DNA from 3 places in the Methylobacterium sp. M6A4_1b genome. Region 1 is predicted to be linked to each of the others. Evidence: predicted binding sites of a transcription regulator. Region 1 holds the regulator's gene; each other region holds the start of a gene.
The links. Region 1 encodes LexA, which represses DNA repair genes until DNA is damaged. Its sites were predicted from a motif close to TGTTCNNNNTGTGTTCNG; they were not measured.
Positions count from the first base shown of each region.

Region 2: a site for LexA is predicted at 3,798-3,815, ahead of ACLBWX_RS18700 (trna delta -isopentenylpyrophosphate transferase). Genes of this name have one in related genera too.
Region 3: a site for LexA is predicted at 3,503-3,520, ahead of ssb (single-stranded DNA-binding protein). Genes of this name have one in related genera too.

Region 1 covers NZ_JBKEZQ010000017.1:24,368-30,266, reverse strand. The annotation lists gene gltX (glutamate--tRNA ligase) at 1-1,160, opposite strand, end outside; gene ACLBWX_RS16275 (ComEC/Rec2 family competence protein) at 1,344-3,623, shown strand; gene lexA (transcriptional repressor LexA) at 3,617-4,369, opposite strand; gene ACLBWX_RS16265 (DUF937 domain-containing protein) at 4,607-5,392, opposite strand; gene sfsA (DNA/RNA nuclease SfsA) at 5,558-5,899, shown strand, end outside.
Region 2 covers NZ_JBKEZQ010000024.1:27,598-33,496, forward strand. The annotation lists gene ACLBWX_RS18685 (hypothetical protein) at 1-171, opposite strand, end outside; gene ACLBWX_RS18690 (DUF6894 family protein) at 260-523, opposite strand; gene recD2 (SF1B family DNA helicase RecD2) at 738-2,999, opposite strand; gene ACLBWX_RS18700 (trna delta -isopentenylpyrophosphate transferase) at 3,060-3,737, opposite strand; gene ACLBWX_RS18705 (hypothetical protein) at 3,938-4,273, shown strand; gene ACLBWX_RS18710 (hypothetical protein) at 4,327-4,590, opposite strand; gene ACLBWX_RS18715 (DUF502 domain-containing protein) at 4,800-5,552, shown strand; gene ACLBWX_RS18720 (class I SAM-dependent methyltransferase) at 5,606-5,899, opposite strand, start outside.
Region 3 covers NZ_JBKEZQ010000060.1:697-6,595, reverse strand. The annotation lists gene ACLBWX_RS22805 (3-keto-5-aminohexanoate cleavage protein) at 1-656, opposite strand, end outside; gene aroQ (type II 3-dehydroquinate dehydratase) at 798-1,241, shown strand; gene ACLBWX_RS22795 (DUF808 domain-containing protein) at 1,244-2,236, opposite strand; gene ssb (single-stranded DNA-binding protein) at 2,761-3,357, opposite strand; gene ACLBWX_RS22785 (NADP-dependent oxidoreductase) at 3,564-4,580, opposite strand; gene ACLBWX_RS22780 (DUF4174 domain-containing protein) at 4,772-5,182, shown strand; gene ACLBWX_RS22775 (IS110 family transposase) at 5,484-5,899, opposite strand, start outside.

The DNA of each region.
Region 1 (5,899 bases):
GCCTTCTCGTCGGGCACGAGGGGGCGGGCGGCGGTGAGGTAGTAGGCGCTGTCGAGAAGTTCGACGAGGGTCTTGGCGCGCTCCTTCAGGCCCGGCATCGCGGCGGTCAGCGTCGCGCGCAGGGACGGGCTCATGGGCACCGCGATGCCCCGTGCCGGACCGAGGACCGGCAGCACGTGGTCGATCGCCGCCACGAGGTCCGCATCGGCGGCGCCCCGGATGTAGAGTCCGTTGAGGTTCTCCAATTTGGCGAAGTCGAAGCGCGCCGGCGAACGGCCGATCGCCTTGAGGTCGAAGGCGGCGATCATCTCTTCGGTGGAGAACACTTCCTGGTCGCCATGGCTCCAGCCGAGGCGGACGAGGTAGTTGCGCAGGGCGTTCGGCAGGTAGCCGAGGTCCCGATAAGCGTCGACGCCCAGGGCGCCGTGGCGCTTCGAGAGCTTGGCGCCGTCGGCTCCGTGGATCAGTGGGATATGCGCCATGGCGGGCGCCTCCCACCCGAGGGCGTCGTAGATCTGGCGTTGGCGCGCGGCATTCGTGAGATGGTCGTCGCCCCGGATGACCTGAGTGACGCCCATGTCGTGGTCGTCCACCACGACGGCGAGCATGTAGGTCGGGTTGCCGTCGGAGCGCAGCAGGACGAGGTCGTCGAGATCCTTGTTCTGCCAGACCACGCGTCCCTGCACACCGTCCTCGACCACCGTCTCGCCGTCGGTGGGCGCGCGCAGCCGAATCACCGGCTTGACGCCTGCGGGCGCATCGGACGGATCGCGGTCGCGCCAGCGGCCGTCATAGCGCAGGGGCCGTCCCTCGGCCCGGGCCGACTCGCGCATCGCCGTCAGTTCCTCGGGCGTAGCGTAGCAGCGATAGGCATTGCCGGAGGCCAGCAGAGTCTCGGCGGCCTCTCGGTGACGAGCGGCACGGGCGTACTGGTAGATGACGTCCCCATCCCAATCGAGGCCGAGCCAGCGCATGCCGTCGAGGATCGCGTCGATGGCCCCTTGCGTCGAACGTTCCCGGTCGGTGTCTTCGATGCGCAGCAGCATGCGGCCGCCGAAGCGGCGGGCATAGAGCCAGTTGAACAGGGCCGTGCGAGCACCGCCGATATGGAGGTAGCCCGTAGGCGAGGGCGCGAAACGCGTGACGACGGCTGACGACATCAATCTGGACTTGAATGGCTCGTGAAACGGGCGGGAAGCGGATCGACCGGCCCGGAAACGCGCGTGTAGCATGCGCGAGGGCAAGCGTTAAGAAATCGTCCAGTTCCTCGGGTCGTGTGGTTCCGAGGACCGCCGAGTTCATCGCTGCCTCCTGAACGGGGACACGAGCCAGAGGTTCACGCGATGGCGGAGGCACGTGCGACGGCTGCGATGGGGAGCATCACGCGCTACCTCGCCGCGCGTCGCCCCGGTGCCGGCCTCATCGTTGCCTGGCTTCGCGCAGGGTGGAACCGCGAGATCGAGCAGCGCCGCCTCTTTGCGTGGATCGCCGTCGCGTTCGGCTGCGGCATACTGGCGTTCTTCCTCGGTACGCAAGGGACACCATCGCTCCTGGCGCCGCTCGCGGCCGCGGGCCTGTTGGCCGGTACGACGCCGTTCCTCGCGAGCCGTCCTATCGGGCTCGCCCTTGTCATCGCGGCCATCGCGGCGTTCCTCGGCTTCGCGGCGGCAACAGCGCGGGTGCAGCGCGTCAGCGGTCCGATCCTGGCCCGCACCACGATCGCACCCCTGCTCGGAACCATCGAGGGGTTGGACGAGCGGGAGGAGGGCGCACGCCTGATCATCCGCGTCGAACGCTTGGGCACCCTCGACCCCGAGGTCCGGCCAGCCCGGGTACGCGTCTCCTACCGCAAGGCGAACACCTTGAAACCGGGCGACCGCATCGCCGCGACCGCGCGCCTGCTCCCGCCCCCGGAAGCCGCTCGGCCCGGTGGCTACGACTTCGCCCGGGATGCCTTCTTCCGCGAAATCGGTGCGGTCGGCTCCCTCGTCGGCAAGGTCGAGGTACGGCCCGGACCCAAGACCGCGGACTGGCAGTTCCGTCTTGCCGCCGCCGTCGACGCGGCGCGGAACGCCCTGACGCGCCGGATCACGGACGCCAATGGCGGCCAGGCCGGAGCCGTGGCAGCCGCTCTCGTCACGGGTAAGCGCGGGCTGATCAGCGCCGAGACCAACGACATTCTGCGCGCCGCCGGCATCTACCACGTCGTCTCGATCTCGGGACTGCACATGGTCCTGGCGGCCGGCGTGGTGTTCTGGCTCGTACGCGCGCTGCTGGCCATGCTGCCGTTCGCAGCGCTGCATTGGCCGATCAAGAAGCTCGCGGCGATCGTCGCCATGGTGGGTGTGACGGCCTACTGCGTCTTCTCCGGCTGGGACATCGCGGCCGAGAGGTCGCTGATCATGACCCTGGTGATGCTCGGTGCGATCCTGGTCGACCGGCCGGCCCTCAGCATGCGGAACCTGGCGATCGCCGCCCTGATCGCCCTGGCGCGCGAGCCGGACGGGCTCCTCGGGCCGAGCTTCCAGATGTCGTTCGGTGCGGTCGCCGGCCTGATCGCCTGCGCACCGCTGATCGGCGGCCGCGCGCTGCGACGCGAAGGTATCGGCCTGCTGCCCCGAACCTTCGCCCTGGTGACCACGGCGATTGTCGGCACCTTGGCAACGACTCTCGTCGCCCAGATCGCCACCGCGCCCTTCGCGACGTATCATTTCCAGACGATCCAACCCTTCGGGCTCGTGGGTAACGCGCTCACGCTGCCGCTGGTCTCGCTGGCCGTGATGCCGTCGGCCGTCCTCGGCATCCTCGCCTATCCCTTTGCCCTGGATCAGCCGGTCTGGTGGGCGATGGGCCTCGCCGTGCGAGGAATGCTGACGATCTCCACTTGGATCGCAGCCTTCGGGAACGCGGTCGTGGTGATCCCGGCATTCGGCGCGGGCGCTCTCTGTCTCATGGCATCCGCGTTGATCTTATTGACCCTCCCGGCCTCGTCGTTGCGCTGGCTCGGCCTGCTTCCGGCGGCAATCGGCATTGCCTGTGCGGCCACCCCGGAACGCTCCGACATCTACATCGATCGCGAGGGGGCGGGTGCGGCGATCCGGGACCTCAGCGGGCGGCTCGCCACCTTGGGTAGGCCCCCGTCTTTCGTCCTCGGACAGTGGCTGAAGGCCGATGGCGACGGCCGCAGGGTGGAGGACGTCCCGGCTTTTCAAGGCGCGCGCTGCGACCGCCTCGGCTGCACCCTGATCACGCCCGATGGTCGTGCGCTTGCGCTGACCACCGACAAGCGCGCAATCGGGGAGGATTGCGCCAGGGCAGAGATCCTGATTTCTCGGCAATCCGCCCCGACGGGCTGCGCCGCGTCGATCATCGTCGACCGGAATTTCCTACAGTCGCACGGCGCGACGTCGGTTCGCCTCGCCCGCGATGGCCCGGCACTCGCGACGGCCAAGCGTCCCGGCGACCTCGTCCCCTGGCGCGCGAATTCGTCGAGAAAGCCGACGGAAGCGCTGCCGACGAAAGCGGGCCCGCCGATCCTTCCGACGCCGCGAGCGGCGCCGGACCCCACTGCCGATCCATCGGATCCGCCCGGTGACGAACCGGGCGGCGACAGCCTTCAGTAGCGACGCACCAGGCTGACGAGGCGTCCCTGGATCTGCACCCGGTCCGGGCCGAGCACACGCGTTTCGTAGGCTGGGTTCGCGGCTTCAAGAGCGATGGACGAGCCACGCCGACGCAGGCGCTTCAGGGTCGCCTCCTCATCGTCGATGAGCGCGACGATAATGTCTCCGGTATTGGCGGTGTCCTGCTTGCGGATGACCACGAGGTCACCGTCGAGAATCCCTGCCTCGATCATCGAATCACCCCGCACTTCCAGGGCGTAATGTTCGCCGCCGGCCAGGAAATCCGGCGACATCGTCACCGAGTGACTCTGCTCCTGGATGGCCGAGATCGGCGTGCCGGCCGCGATCCGGCCCATCACCGGGATGGTCACCGCCCGACCGCTTTCGTCGGTGGCCTGCGTTGTCGGCAGGCGGGACACCGAAGCACCCGCCGGCAAGCCCTTGCCCTTGCCGCCTTCGACCACGCTCGGCGTGAAGCGGCGCACCTCGGGAGCGGGACCGGCGCGCGACGCGCCCGCGTTGCCATTCAGGCTCTCCGGCATGCGGATCACCTCGATGGCGCGCGCCCGGTTCGGCAACCGGCGCAGGAAGCCACGCTCCTCGAGAGCTGTGATCAGGCGATGGATGCCCGATTTCGACTTTAAGTCGAGAGCGTCCTTCATCTCGTCGAACGACGGAGGAACGCCGCTCTCGCGCATCCGAAGCTGGATGAACTGGAGCAGGTCCAGCTGCTTACGCGTCAACATGCGGGACACTCTTCGTTAACGCCACGGAACGCGGCGGGTGGCACCAGAAACAAACCACGAACACATTAAACGTTCCGTAAGTGTTCTGCAAGGGTTCCTGTCGAGAGCCGCCGGGATGTTGGGAAGGGCCGACAGTGTGCTCCGGGCAGCACGCAGCCCGGACGATACCTGCCCCGCATGCGGCCAGGACCGGGCCAGATCGGAAGCGGCCGGTCTGGGATGACGGTGCGCTGGGCGCTACGACGTCCGGGTCCGGCCGCCCCTGGGCTTCGCTCCGGAGGCTTCGCCACCCCCAGCGTTCGAAGCGCGGGGATCCCGCCAGAAAGTGTCGAACAGCCGTTGCATGGCGCGCGCGTTCTCCTGCTGTACTTCCAGGCCCGTCTGGAACATCTGCTGCATCACGTCGAAGGGGGCGTCCGCAGCGGCCTTGTCCGGCACATCGGCCCCTGTTCGCGACGGAGCGGTGAGCCGGGGTGGTGCCGGACGGGCTCGCACCTGGGGCGGCGAGGGCGCAGGACTCGCCGCGGTGGCGCCCGACTTCAGAAACGCCTCCATCATCTCCGACCAGGCGTTGGGTGGAAAGCCGAAGGGGTTCGTCTCGGCGCGCGGGGGTGGCGCGGGCGGAGGTGCCTGATTCATCATGACGTGGACGATCCCCGCCACCACCATACCGGCCATGACCGGCAGCATCTGCTTCAGGGCCGGCATCGCGACGCCGCTCACGGTCGCCGCCTGCTGCAGCACGGCCTGGCTGAGATGCGGCGAGCCGAAGAGCTGCTTGACCAGCATGTCCATCTGCGGCGTCGCGCTCGGTACCGTGGGCGGAGTCGGCCCCACGAGATTGAAAAGCTGGGCGAAGCCGGTGGGATCGTACGCGACGTTGCGCTGCAGGCCCATTGTCAGGGCCGGCATCAGAGCCTCCATCGCACGCAGGCTCTGGTCCGGCGACAGGCCGAACTGCCGTCCGAGTCCCTGCGCATTGGCGCCCGCCTGCGCCTGGAGAATGTCGAAAAGATTGAACATGGCGGCCTCGCGGACGAACAGCGGCTTTCCCGGCTATCGACCCGGGGCGCGCCCCGCGAATTCTGTCGCATCCGGGTAGCACTGACCAGCCCAGGCGCCTCATGACTGCCCGATTCCGCGCCGACGGGAGCCCGCATCAACCTGTTTCTTGACCCGGATCCGCCGATGCGCTTCTCCGCGCCCCTGCTCGAGGCGCGCCTTGTGCGCCGCTACAAGCGCTTCCTGGCCGACATGGAGCTGTCGGATGGTTCCCTGGTCACCGCCCATTGCCCCAATCCCGGAGCGATGCTGGGCCTTGCTGTTCCGGGTACGCGCGCCCTCCTGTCGGAGACACGCAGCCCGACGCGCAAACTCGCTTTCTCCTGGGAATTGGTGGAAGCGGACCTACCCGGCGGGAGGCAATGGGTGGGCATCAACACGATGCGGCCGAACGCCCTGGTGGCGGAGGCCTTCGCCGACGGCAGCCTGCCGGCGCTCGGCGGCTACGCCGTCCTGCGCCCGGAGGTC
Region 2 (5,899 bases), on a different contig from region 1:
GGTCAGGCTCCGGAAGGTGTCGGGATGGGGATAGAGCTGGTAGGGGCCGCCCGGATCGAGCGGCGGGAACAGGATCGCCACCTTCCGGCCGCCGAGCCGGACGAGGCGGGTGCTGCTGTAGGACAGGGTCTCGATCGTATAGGCGCCCCGCTTCGACGTGCCCTTCGTCATGATGCCTCGCATGGTTCCGTCCTCGTTCGCGTCTCGTGTCGAAAACCCCGCCGCGAACGCCGCCCCGCCGTGAACGCCGCCCGCGGTCTCAGGCCGCCCGCGCCAGCGGCAGGATCTCGCGGAAGGCGAGGAGGAGGACGCGCCGGCCCTGCGCGTCGTGGACGTCGACGATCCAGTCCGACCAGTCGAGCCCGGCCCCGACCCGCTCCATGGCGTGCAGGGCCACCTCCACGGCATGGAAGCGGATCTGGGTCGGGTCGGCGAGGGCGAGGCCGCTCGGGTCGATGATGGCCACGTGGCCGTCGGTGCAGTGGAACCGGTAACGGGGTCGGGGATCACGCGGGACGGTCATGGCCGGGCCTCCGATGCCCGGGATTTCCCTGTCGGGAGCGTCGCCGGGGCCTGTCGTCCGGACTTCGCGGCCGGATCGTGCAACGTCGTCGAGCCGATATAAGTTCTTCTTTTGTTCTCATCAAGATTCCAGCCCCGCGCGTTCTGACGCGGCCCCGCGGCAAAGCTTGCCGGCGGGCGTCCCGCGCTCGGGCGTCGCGGGGCCGATCCTGTCCCTAGCCGCGCTCGCGCAGCCACTGGCCGAGCTTGGTCCAGCGCCGGGCCTGGCGGCTTCCGGACACGGCCGTCCGGATCGCCCGGGGCTGGCCGACGAGCACCACCAGCTGCTTGCCCCGGGTCACCGCCGTGTAGAGCAGGTTGCGCGCCAGCATGGTGAAGTGCTGGTTCACGATCGGGATCACCACGGCCGGGTACTCGGAGCCCTGGCTCTTGTGGATGGTGGTGGCGAAGGCCGGCACGAGGGTGTCGAGCTCGCCGTACGGATAGGCGACCTCGCGCCCCTCGAAGGACACGATCACCGCCTGATCCGCGGCATCGAGGCGCACGACCCGCCCGAGATCGCCGTTGCAGACGTCGCGGTCGTAGTCGTTCTGCGTCTCCATCACCCGGTCGCCGGGTGAGAAGCGCCAGCCGAAGCGCTCCACCGCCGTCTCCGGGGGCGGGTTCAGCACGCGCTGGAGCTCGTGGTTCAGGTTGCGGCTGCCCAGCACCCCGCGCAGCATCGGCGTCAGCACCTGGACGTCGCGCAGGGGGTCGAGGCCGAAGCGGGCGGGGATGCGCCGGGTCACCACCTCGATCAGCCGGGCGAGGCCGATCTCGGGATCGTCCACCGCGATCCAGTAGAAATCCGCCGCCGCGTCCGCGGATGCGCCCTCCCGCAGCGCCTGCTGCACCGCCTCCTGCACCGGAGGCAGCGCCTCCGGCATCAGGCCCCGGTTGATGCGGTGGGCGTTGACGACGATCCGGCTCGCCGCGGCCTGCCGGAACACCTCGGTGAGGCGGGCGACCGGGATGCGCTCCGAGGCGATGAGGTCGGCCAGGACCTGGCCCGGCCCCACGGAGGGCAGCTGGTCGACGTCGCCCACGAGGAGCAGGGCCGCCCGCTCCGGCACCGCCTTCAGGAGCGCGTTCATCAGCGGCACGTCGATCATCGAGGCCTCGTCGACGACGAGGAGGTCGCAGTCGAGCGGGTTGCCGGCGTCGCGGGTGAAGCCGCCCCGGGCCGGGTCGACCTCCAGCAGCCGATGGAGGGTCCGGGCGGGCAGGCCGGTCTGCTCGGTCATGCGCTTGGCGGCCCGGCCGGTGGGGGCGGCCAGCAGCACGCGCACGCCCTTGGCGACGAGGATGCGCAGGAGGGAATCCAGCGTGCTGGTCTTGCCGACGCCGGGGCCGCCGGTGAGGACGCAGAGCCGGGCGGCGAGCAGGGTGCCGATGGCGGCGCCCTGCGAGGGCGACAGGGTCCGGCCCGTGCGGGCCTCGACCCAGGGGATCGCCCGGGCGGGGTCGATGGCGGGCCAGGGCGGAGCCCCGTCGCGGCGGTCGAGCAGGCGCTCGGCGATGGCGCGCTCGGCCCCGTGCAGGCCCTTCAGGAACAGGCAGGTCTCCCGTTCGATCGTGTCCGCCACCACGTCCGCGCCGCGCAGCTCCAGGGCGATGGCGAGGCGGATCAGGTCGGGCTCGACCTCCAGCAGGCGCCGGGCCAGGGCCACGAGGCGCTCGGTCGGCAGGGCGCAATGGCCCTCGTCCGTGGCGGTCTGGAGGGCGAAGGTGACCCCGGCGCGCAGGCGCTGGGGCGCCTCGCGGGCCATGCCGAGCCGCATCGCGATGGCGTCGGCGGTGCGAAAGCCGATGCCGCGGACGTCGCGGGCGAGCCGGTAGGGGTCTTGCCTCATGACCGCAATGGCGTCGCGCCCGTAGGTCCGGAAGATGCGCACGGCCCGGGCGGTGCCGACCCCGTGGGCGTGCAGGAAGACCATGATCTCCCGCACCAGCGTCTGCTCGGCCCAGCCGCGCAGGATGCGGGCGGCGCGCCTGGGGCCGATTCCCTCCACCTCGGTCAGGCGGCCGGGCTCGGCCTCGATGACCGAGAAGGTGTCCGCGCCGAACCGGGCCACGATGCGCTCCGCCATGGCCGGGCCGATGCCGCGCATCGGCCCGGAGGCGAGGTAGCGCGCGATGCCCTCGCGGCCCGTCGGCGGCGTCACCCGCAGGGTCTCGGCCCGGAACTGCAGCCCGTGCTGGCGGTCGCTGGTCCACCGGCCCGCGGCGGCGATCCACTCGCCGGCCGCGATCGCCGGGGCGTGCCCCACCACCGGCACGAGCTCGCGCCGGCCCACCGCCTGGACCTTGAGCACGCAGAAGCCGGTCTCGGCGTTGTGGAAGGTGACGCGCTCGATCGTGCCCGCGAGCGTGTCGCCGGGCTCCCGGCCGCGAGACGCCGCGCGGGCCTGCGGTTCGAGATCTCCCGGGCGGATCATCCTGTTCACGCCACCGGCCCCGCCTGACGATCAGGCCGCGCGGCGGCCCGGTTTCTTGGTTCAGGCCGCGCGGCGGCCGGGTTTTTTAGGAGGCCAGCCCAGGGCGACGAGGCGGGCGCGGGCATAGTCGCGGACCTCGTCGCGGGTGCCCGGCGGCATCCGGGCGAGAACCTGCTGGGTCTCGGCGTCGAGCATCAGGTCGGTGACGGCGTCGATGCTGTCCTGCGCGTCGATGCGGCGCTTCAGGTCGGCCTCGGCCTCGGTCACCTCGTCGAACGGGTCGGGATCCGCGAAGGCGTCGTCGACGGCCTGGATCGCGGCCGGGGATTCGGCCCGGAACGCGTCCGCCTCCTCCTCGGAATAGACGAGCCCGTGCAGTTCCAGGAGCTTGAGGATGACCCGGTCCTTGGCGCGCTTCTCGGCCATGGCGTAGACGTAGCCGGCCTGCTTGCCCGAGACCCGGTAGTTCACGTTCACCAGGGCCTCGCCGATCGACCACTCGACCCGCTCGGTCCCGGCCTTCGCCCCTGCCATCCGGCCGGTGACCAGGATCACGGCCTCGTCGCGCTCGGCCCGCACCAGGGTCGGCGGGTCGAAGGCGATGCCGGCCTGGGCGGCGATGCGCTCCAGGGTCCGGTGGTAGATCACCGCCGTGCCCTGCACCCGCCAGACATTGCCGCCGAAGGGTTCGCCGTAGCGGACCAGGATGTCCGCGATCTGCTTGTCCGCCGTTCTCATCGGGCCTTCCCGTCGAAGGCCGGCCGCCCGGGCCGGCCCCAGGCCGCGCCCCCAGGGCCGCGTTCCTGTTATGTTCCAGAAGACGTGATGTGGTCCCCGGGGCGGGGCATGACAAGTGGGTGTGTCGAGACCGAAGCCGTCGTAGAAGGGGCGCCGGACACCCGCTGTCCTGCGGAGCCGCAGCGCGAACAGGAGCGCCGATGACCTCGCTGATCTTCTCCGTGTCGAGCCCCGAGGGCGACGGCACCTACCGGATGGAAGCGACGAAGACCGCCCGTGGCGTGCGTTTCACGTGCACCTGCCCGGAGGGCGTCGCGCAGGAACAGTGCGAGCACCGCATCGCCCTGCTCCTCGGGGAGGTCGGCCACCTCGCGTCGGTCGATCCCGCTTCGGTCGCGGCGCTGGCCGCCCTGACCCGCGGCTCGCCCCTGATGCACGCCGTCCACCGGCTGGCGCAGGCGGAGGCCGCCGAGGCCGAGGCCCGCGCCGACCTGGCGCGCGCCCGGCAGGTCCTCGCCACCATGCTGGGCGGCTGAGCGGCGGAGATCTCGGGCGAAGAAAATCTCGGACAGCGGAGATCTCGGGCGGCTCAGCCCCGGTCGGGCCGCGCCTCCCAGATCGCCGCCTCGACGAAGGGGCGCTTCAGCTGCGGGCCGGCGGCGCTGCGCAGGACGAAGTCGTTGGCGCCGGGATGGCGGCGGATCGCCTTGCCGAGGTTGAGCCGGTAGCCCGCCCCGAACACGAAGGGCGGCGCCATCGGGTCGGCCATGTAGGCGTCGACGGCCGCCGCCACCTCGGTCGCGGGAATGAGGCCCAGGTCGCACAGGGCGCGAATCGTCAGCTTCTCGGTCATGCGCCCCTCCATAGGCCCGCGGAGGCCGCCGCCGCAACGCGGCCCGTCGCCCGGCGCGCGGACGCGGTCTTGAGCCGCGGGAGCGCAGGGGCTACCTCTTGGCGCGGGGCCAAGCTTGCCGGAACCCCGGCTCCGCGCCCCGCGCGGGGCAGGGGCGTTCAGACAAGGGGCGTTCCGAGACGCCGTCCCCCGGCCGAGAGTGCGATCCCGTGGCGCCCACCCTTCCCCCGACGCTTCCCCCACCCGAGCCCGAGGCCGGCGCCCGCCCCCGGGTGAGCGCGCGGGGCCGCCTGCGGACCTACTTCCTCACCGGCATCATCGTGTCGGGGCCGCTGGCCATCACGATCTACCTGACCTGGTGGTTCATCAGCCTCATCGACGGCTGGGTGAAGCCGCTGGTGCCGGCGAGCTACCTGCCCGACCATTACCTGCCCTTCTCGATTCCGGGCCTCGGGCTCCTCATCGCCTTCGTGGCGGTGACCCTGCTGGGCTTCCTCACCGCCAACCTCGTCGGGCGCAGCGTCGTCGAGTTCGGCGAGGTGCTGCTCGCCCGCACGCCGGTGATCTCGGGGCTCTACAAGGGCCTGCGCCAGATCTTCGAGACGCTGTTCTCCGCCAACGGCACCTCGTTCCGCACCGTCGGCCTCGTGGAATTCCCCGTGAAGGGCACCTGGTCGGTGGTGTTCCTGTCGGCGCCGGCCGCGCCCGACGTGCAGAACGCTCTGGCGCCGGGGGGCGACCATGTCGGCGTGTTCCTGCCCTGCGCGCCCAACCCGACCACCGGGTTCTTCTTCTACCTGCCCCGCGCCGACATCGTGGAGATCGCCATGAGCGTCGACGACGCGGCCAAGCTGGTGATGTCGGCCGGCGTGATCCAGCCCGACGATCCGGGGGCGAAGGTCCAGGCCATGGCGGCGAGCCTGCGGGCGGCCCACGGGGACGCGCCGAAGGTCGACGCCTGAGCCGAGCCCCCGGCCCGACGAGGCGGCCCTCCCACGAGCTTCGCGTCGAGGGCTCAGAGCGGCTTGAGGACCTTGCATTTTCCGCCCTGCGCCCAGGGGCCTCGCACCCGTTCCGAGGCGCAGAACGCGTCGACCGCGCGGGTCACGCCGGGGAAGCGGCCGCCCAGGCTATCGTAATCGTCGGCGATCAGGAGGCCGCCGGGACGCAGGACCGGCCACCATGCCCGGAGATCCGCCGCCACGGAGGCCTCCTCGTGACCGGCATCGAGATGGATGACGTCGGCGGTGAGGCCGCGCAGGCGCATCAGTTCGGCGGCATTCACCGAATCCAGCGGAAGGGGCACGAC
Region 3 (5,899 bases), on a different contig from region 1:
GCAAGGCCCCAATCCATCACCTCCGCCTGGTGTCGGCCGATTCCCGCGGCCGTCCAGGTCGCCTTCGGCAGGATGCGCCGCAGCTCGCCGAGCATGAGGTCGAGGAGGTGCGGGTCCGCCGGCATCGCGTTCCTGATCCCCAGCACGAACTGCACGTGCGGGCGCTCGTCGATCAGCCCGGCTTCGACGAGGCGCAGGGCGCCGTGAAGATGGGACAGGTCGAAGATCTCGATCTCGGGACGCACGCCGAAGCGCTTCATCCGGCCAGCCAGATCCGACACCAGCGTGGCGTGGTTCTTGTAGACGATGGTCGGGAAATTGACCGAACCGGTCGAGAGCGAGGCCATGTCGGGGCGGTGCTGCAGGGACAGGCCCCGGCTCGCCGGATCGCGTCCGCGCCCGCCCGTCGAGAACTGCACGATCAGGCCCGGGCAGTGCCGGCGCAGGCCCTCCTGCACGGCGGCGAAGCGGTCTGGGTCCGAGGACGGCGTCTCGTCGTCGTTGCGCACGTGGATATGGGCGAGGGTGGCGCCGGCGGCATAGGCCTCCCGGGTCGAGGCGATCTGCTCCGCCACGGTCACCGGCAGCGCGGGATTGTCGGACTTGCGCGGCACCGAGCCGGTGATCGCGACGGCGATGACGACGGGCGCGTTCATGGGGTCTCCTCCTATAGGGAGCGGTTCTCGGTGCCCCTCCCCGCCCGGCATGGCCGGCAATGGCGGCGACCGCAAGCGTGGGCGCCTCAGGCGCGACCGGACCCTTTCCGGACCCGCGCGCCGGGCTTATGACGGGACGCCATGAACGACACGATCCTGATCCTGAACGGCCCGAACCTGAACCTGCTCGGGCAGCGCGAGCCGCACATCTACGGGCATGAGACGCTCGCGGACGTGGAGGCCCGCTGCCGGACCCTGGCGGCGAGCGTCGGCCTCGCCCTCGCCTTCCACCAGAGCAACGCCGAGCACCAGCTCATCGACTGGATCCAGGCCTACCGGGTCGACTCGGCCGGCATCGTGATCAATGCCGGCGCCTACACCCACACCTCGGTCGCGATCCTCGACGCGCTGAACGCCTGCACGGTGCCGGTCATCGAGTGCCACATCTCGAACGTGCACCGGCGCGAGGCCTTCCGGCATCATTCCTACGTGTCACTCGCCGCCACGGCGGTGCTGGCGGGCTTCGGCACGCATGGCTACGAACTCGCCATCCGGCACCTCGCCCACCTGCGCGGCGCCGCGTAGGCTCAAGCGGTCTTCGTCCGCAGGCGGGCCACGCTGTTCCAGGCCGGTGCCAGGACGAAGCTCGTCACCGGGATCAGCGCCGCGCCGACCACCAGGCCGACGAGGCCGGAGCCGGCGGCGGTCACGAGCCACTCCACCGTTCCGGCGAGGGGGCCGGCCACGCTCGCCGCGCCGGCCGCCGCGGCGTGGATGGCGTGGCCGATCTGGGGCAGGCCGTAGGTCTCCAGGCCGTGCACCAGGATGCCGCCGCCGACCCAGATCATCGCGGCGGTGCCGACGACGGCCAGGATCTTGAGGAAGCCCGGCATGCCCTTGACCAGCGCGCGGCCGATGCCGCGCACGAGGCTGCCGAAGGCCGAGCGCGACCCGTTGGCCGCCATGGCGACGCCGGCATCGTCCGCCTTCACGATCAGGGCCACGCCGCCATACACCGCCACCGTGATCCCCACCGCCACGACGGCGAGGACGGCGGTCTTCATCCAGATCGAGCCCTCGGGCAGGGCCGCGAGGGTGATCGCCATGATCTCGGCGGACAGGATGAAGTCGGTCTTGATCGCGCTGGAGACCTTTTGGTCCTCCAGGGCCTGGGCGCTGCCGGCCGCCCCGTCGCGCTCGGCCTCGTAGGCATGGGCCCCGTGCGGGAACAGCGCCTCGTAGACCTTCTCGCTGCCCTCGTAGCTGAGATACGCGCCGCCGAGCATTAGCAGGGGCGTGATCGCCCAGGGCGCGAAGGCGCCGAGCGCCAGGGCGGCGGGCAGCAGGAACAGCAGCTTGTTGCGCAGGGATCCCATGGCGATGCGGCCGACGATGGGAAGCTCGCGCTCGGCGGCGAAGCCCACGACGTAGCGTGGCGTCACGGCGGCATCGTCGATGACGACGCCGGCCGCCTTCACCCCGGCGCGGCCCGCCTGGGCCGCGACGTCGTCGAGGGAAGCCGCCGCCACTTTGGCGAGAGCCGCGATGTCATCGAGAAGCGCGATCAGTCCGATGCTCACGGGACACCCCTGCCTGCCGGGTCACAGCCCCCGCGCGGAATGGCGCGGCGAGCTTGGCCTTTACAGGAGACGAACGAGCGGGGGATTTGATCCCTTGCCGGCGTCGATGCCCCGGGCGAAGGCGCCTTTCGCAGGGGCGTCGGCGATCGTGTCGATTCTGGACGCTGTAAGCCCGGGCGGAGCGTCCTTGCCATCCGGCCCTGCGGATCGGGCGGGTCCGCATCGCGTAAGGGTCTATCGGCCGAAACCGGGGTCGTGGAAACCGGGGTCGTGGAAACCGGGTTCGAAGACCTGTCCGTCGCGCGGTAATGCCATCGTCGAACGCGCATCGGGTCCGCAGACTGTCCCAAATCATCTATCGACGGACAGGCCGCGTCCCTGATCCCGCGTCACGGCCCCGGGGTGGAGACTTCCGCGGGGTCGGTCTCGGACCACGGGCCAGGACCCACGAAAAAAGGTCAGGGCGACGACCCTGACCTCGATGGGTATTTCGATCCGTGTGCCCGCTGGGATCCGGCCCGGCCCTAGAACGGGATGTCGTCGTCGAGGTCGAAGTTCGGCTTGGAGCCGCCACCGCCACCGCCACCGCCACCGCCGCCCGAGGCCGGCCGGCGCTCGCCGCCACCACCGGAGGAGGAGCGGCCACCGCCGTAATCCCCGCCGCGGTCGCCGCCGCGTCCGCCGCCACCACCACTACCGCCGCCGAAATCACCGCCCCGGCTGATCTGGCCGCCGCCCTCCTCGTCCGTGCCCATCTCACCGCCGCCACTGCGGCCGTCGAGCAGGGTCAGCTCGCCGCGGAAGCGCTGGAGCACCACCTCGGTGGTGTACTTCTCGACGCCGGACTGGTCCGCCCATTTGCGGGTCTGGAGCTGGCCCTCGATGTAGACCTTCGAGCCCTTGCGCAGGTACTGCTCCGCCACGCGGGCGAGGTTCTCGTTGTAGATCACCACCGAGTGCCACTCGGTCTTCTCCTTGCGCTCGCCCGACATCTTGTCCTTCCAGGACTCCGATGTGGCGATGCGCAGGTTGACCACGGGATCACCGGAGGCGAGGCGTCGTGTCTCTGGGTCGCGCCCGAGATTGCCCACCAGGATCACCTTGTTCACGCTGCCGGCCATGCCGCTCTCTCCTACCGATCGATCTCACTGCGCGCTGCGGCCCCGAACGCCCGGGACGCCGCCCTGTCATGGGCCTCTCGGGCCCCGGCGGCAATCGCGGTCGGCGGGCTGTCCCCGTGACTCCCAGGGAATCGCAGGACCTGCACGTTCTACCTTTGTTCCGACCTGGGAGCAAGGCGCCCCGGGAGGGGCGCCCTGCCCTTCGCTCAGCGGATGCGAACGATGAGCTTGCCGAAATTGCGGCCCTGCAGCAGGCCCGCGAAGGCCTCCGGCGCGTTCTCCAGCCCGTCGACGATGTCCTCGCGATGGACCACGAGGCCGTCGCGCAGCCACGCCCCGACCTCGCGCAGGAACTCGGCCTCCTGGGGGGCGAAGTCCCAGACGATGAAGCCCTGGAGATGGAGGCGCTTCGACAGGACCGCGCGCATCAGCACCGGCACCCGGTCGGGTCCGGGCGGCAGCTCGGTGGCGTTGTAGCCCGAGACGAGGCCGCAGACCGGCACCCGCGCGAAGTTGTTGAGCAGCGGCAGGACCGCGTCGAAGACGGCGCCGCCGACATTCTCGAAATAGACGTCGATCCCGTCCGGGCAGGCGGCGGCCAGCGCGTCGGGGAAATCCTCGGCGCGGTGGTCGAGGGCCGCGTCGAAGGCGAGCGTGTCGCGCAGGAAGGCGCATTTCTCCGGGCCGCCCGCGATGCCCACCGCCCTCGCCCCCTTGCGCCTGGCGATCTGACCGACGAGGGAGCCCACCGGGCCGGTGGCCGCGGCCACCACCACGGTCTCGCCGGGTTTCGGCTGGCCGATGTTGAGGAGACCCGTATAGGCCGTCATGCCGGGCATGCCGAGGATGCCGAGGGCGGTGGTGACGGGGGCCGCTTCCGGATCGAGGCGGCGCAGGCCGCGTCCGTCCGAGACGGCGAAGTCCTGCCAGCCGCCGAAGCCCACCACGGTCTCGCCGGCCTGAAAGTCGGGATGGTGGGACTCGATCACCTCCGCCACGGTGGCGCCCACCATGGTGTCGCCGATCGCCACCGGCTCGGCATAGGATTTCGCCGCGCTCATGCGCCCGCGCATGTAGGGGTCGAGGGAGAGGTAGCGGTTGGCCAGCAGCACCTCGCCCGCCTTCGCCACCGGCAGCCGCCCCTCCTCCAGCCAGAAATGCGAGGCGTTCGGCTCGCCGTGCGGACGGGCGGCGAGGACGATGCGGCGGTTCACGTGGGTCATGGCGGATTCCGGGGATTTCGCGAGGTGCGAGGGGCGCGCTGCGGGCAGGCGCATGGTCGGGAGGTCCCCCGACAGATGGGACGGCCGCGGCCGATGACAATTCTGCTCTGCGCGGGTCCGGGTTTTGCGCGGGGACAAGTGGCGCTCCGGCGCGTTGCCCCGGAACGGTGAACCACACGGGAGTTTCGGCGATGGCGTGCGGATGGCGGATGCTCGGGGCGATGCTCGTGGCGATGCTCGTGGGCGTCACGGCGGCTCAGGCGGCGGAGAACCCGCTCGCACGCGACCGCTGGACCTCGCGCGTGTTGGTGATTTCCGCCCCCGAGCCCGGCGATCCGCGGGTGGCGGCCCAGCGCGCCGAACTCGACAACGCCCGTGCCGGGGTCACCGAGCGCGATCTCGTCGTCCGCGAGGCCTTCGGCGACAGCGTGGAAGCGCGCCGCCTGCGCACCGCCCTCGGCCTTCCGGCGGACGGCTTTCGCGTGGTGCTCGTCGGCAAGGACGGTGAGCCCAAGCGGACCGAGACCGCGCCGATCCCGGCCGATGCGCTGTTCGAGACCATCGACGCGATGCCGATGCGCCGGGACGAGCGACGGCGCTGAGCACCGCGCGAGTCCGGCCACGAGGCGTGGAAATTCGACCGGCATGAAACGTATGGCCCGCCCCGTCCGCAAGTGGCTTATGATCCGCTGGTCTGAGCAGTCTGCATAAACGTATCCGGCCTTCCGGCAGCGCCATTGGCCAAGATGGAGATCCGCGCGTTCTGGTCCTCATAAAAGGGTCGGCGTCGAGCGCCATTTTACGCCAGAGGCTTCCAGAACACCGATCGACTGTCAGGCCATCTTTCTCTCGCCGCTCGCAGACAACGTAAGGCCGACGAAGGCTTCGCCGACCAAGCTCGGTTCAGGCAGCCAACGCTGCCGGCTCATAGACGCGTTCGTGGCGCAGAAGTGCCCACACGGTCCGAGCCATCTTGGCTGCCAGCGCGACGACGGCGGTATTAGCATGTGCCCGCGCCAGCAGGCCCCGTAGCCACTGGCCGATCAGCGTATCGCTCTTGCGCAAAGTCGGCATCGCGGCCCGAGCGCCCTGGATCAGCATCTTGCGCAGGTACTTGCTGCCACGTTTGGTGATCCCGAGGAGACGTGGTCGTCCGCCCGTTGTGACCTGACGCGGCACGAGGCCGAGCCAGGCCGCCAGATCACGTCCGCGGGCGAAGGTCGCCACATCACCGATCGCCGCGACCAGCGCCGTCGCGTTGAGGGCGCCGATGCCCGGGATGGTGGTAAGCCGGCGCGCACTTTCGTCGGTCCGAGCCT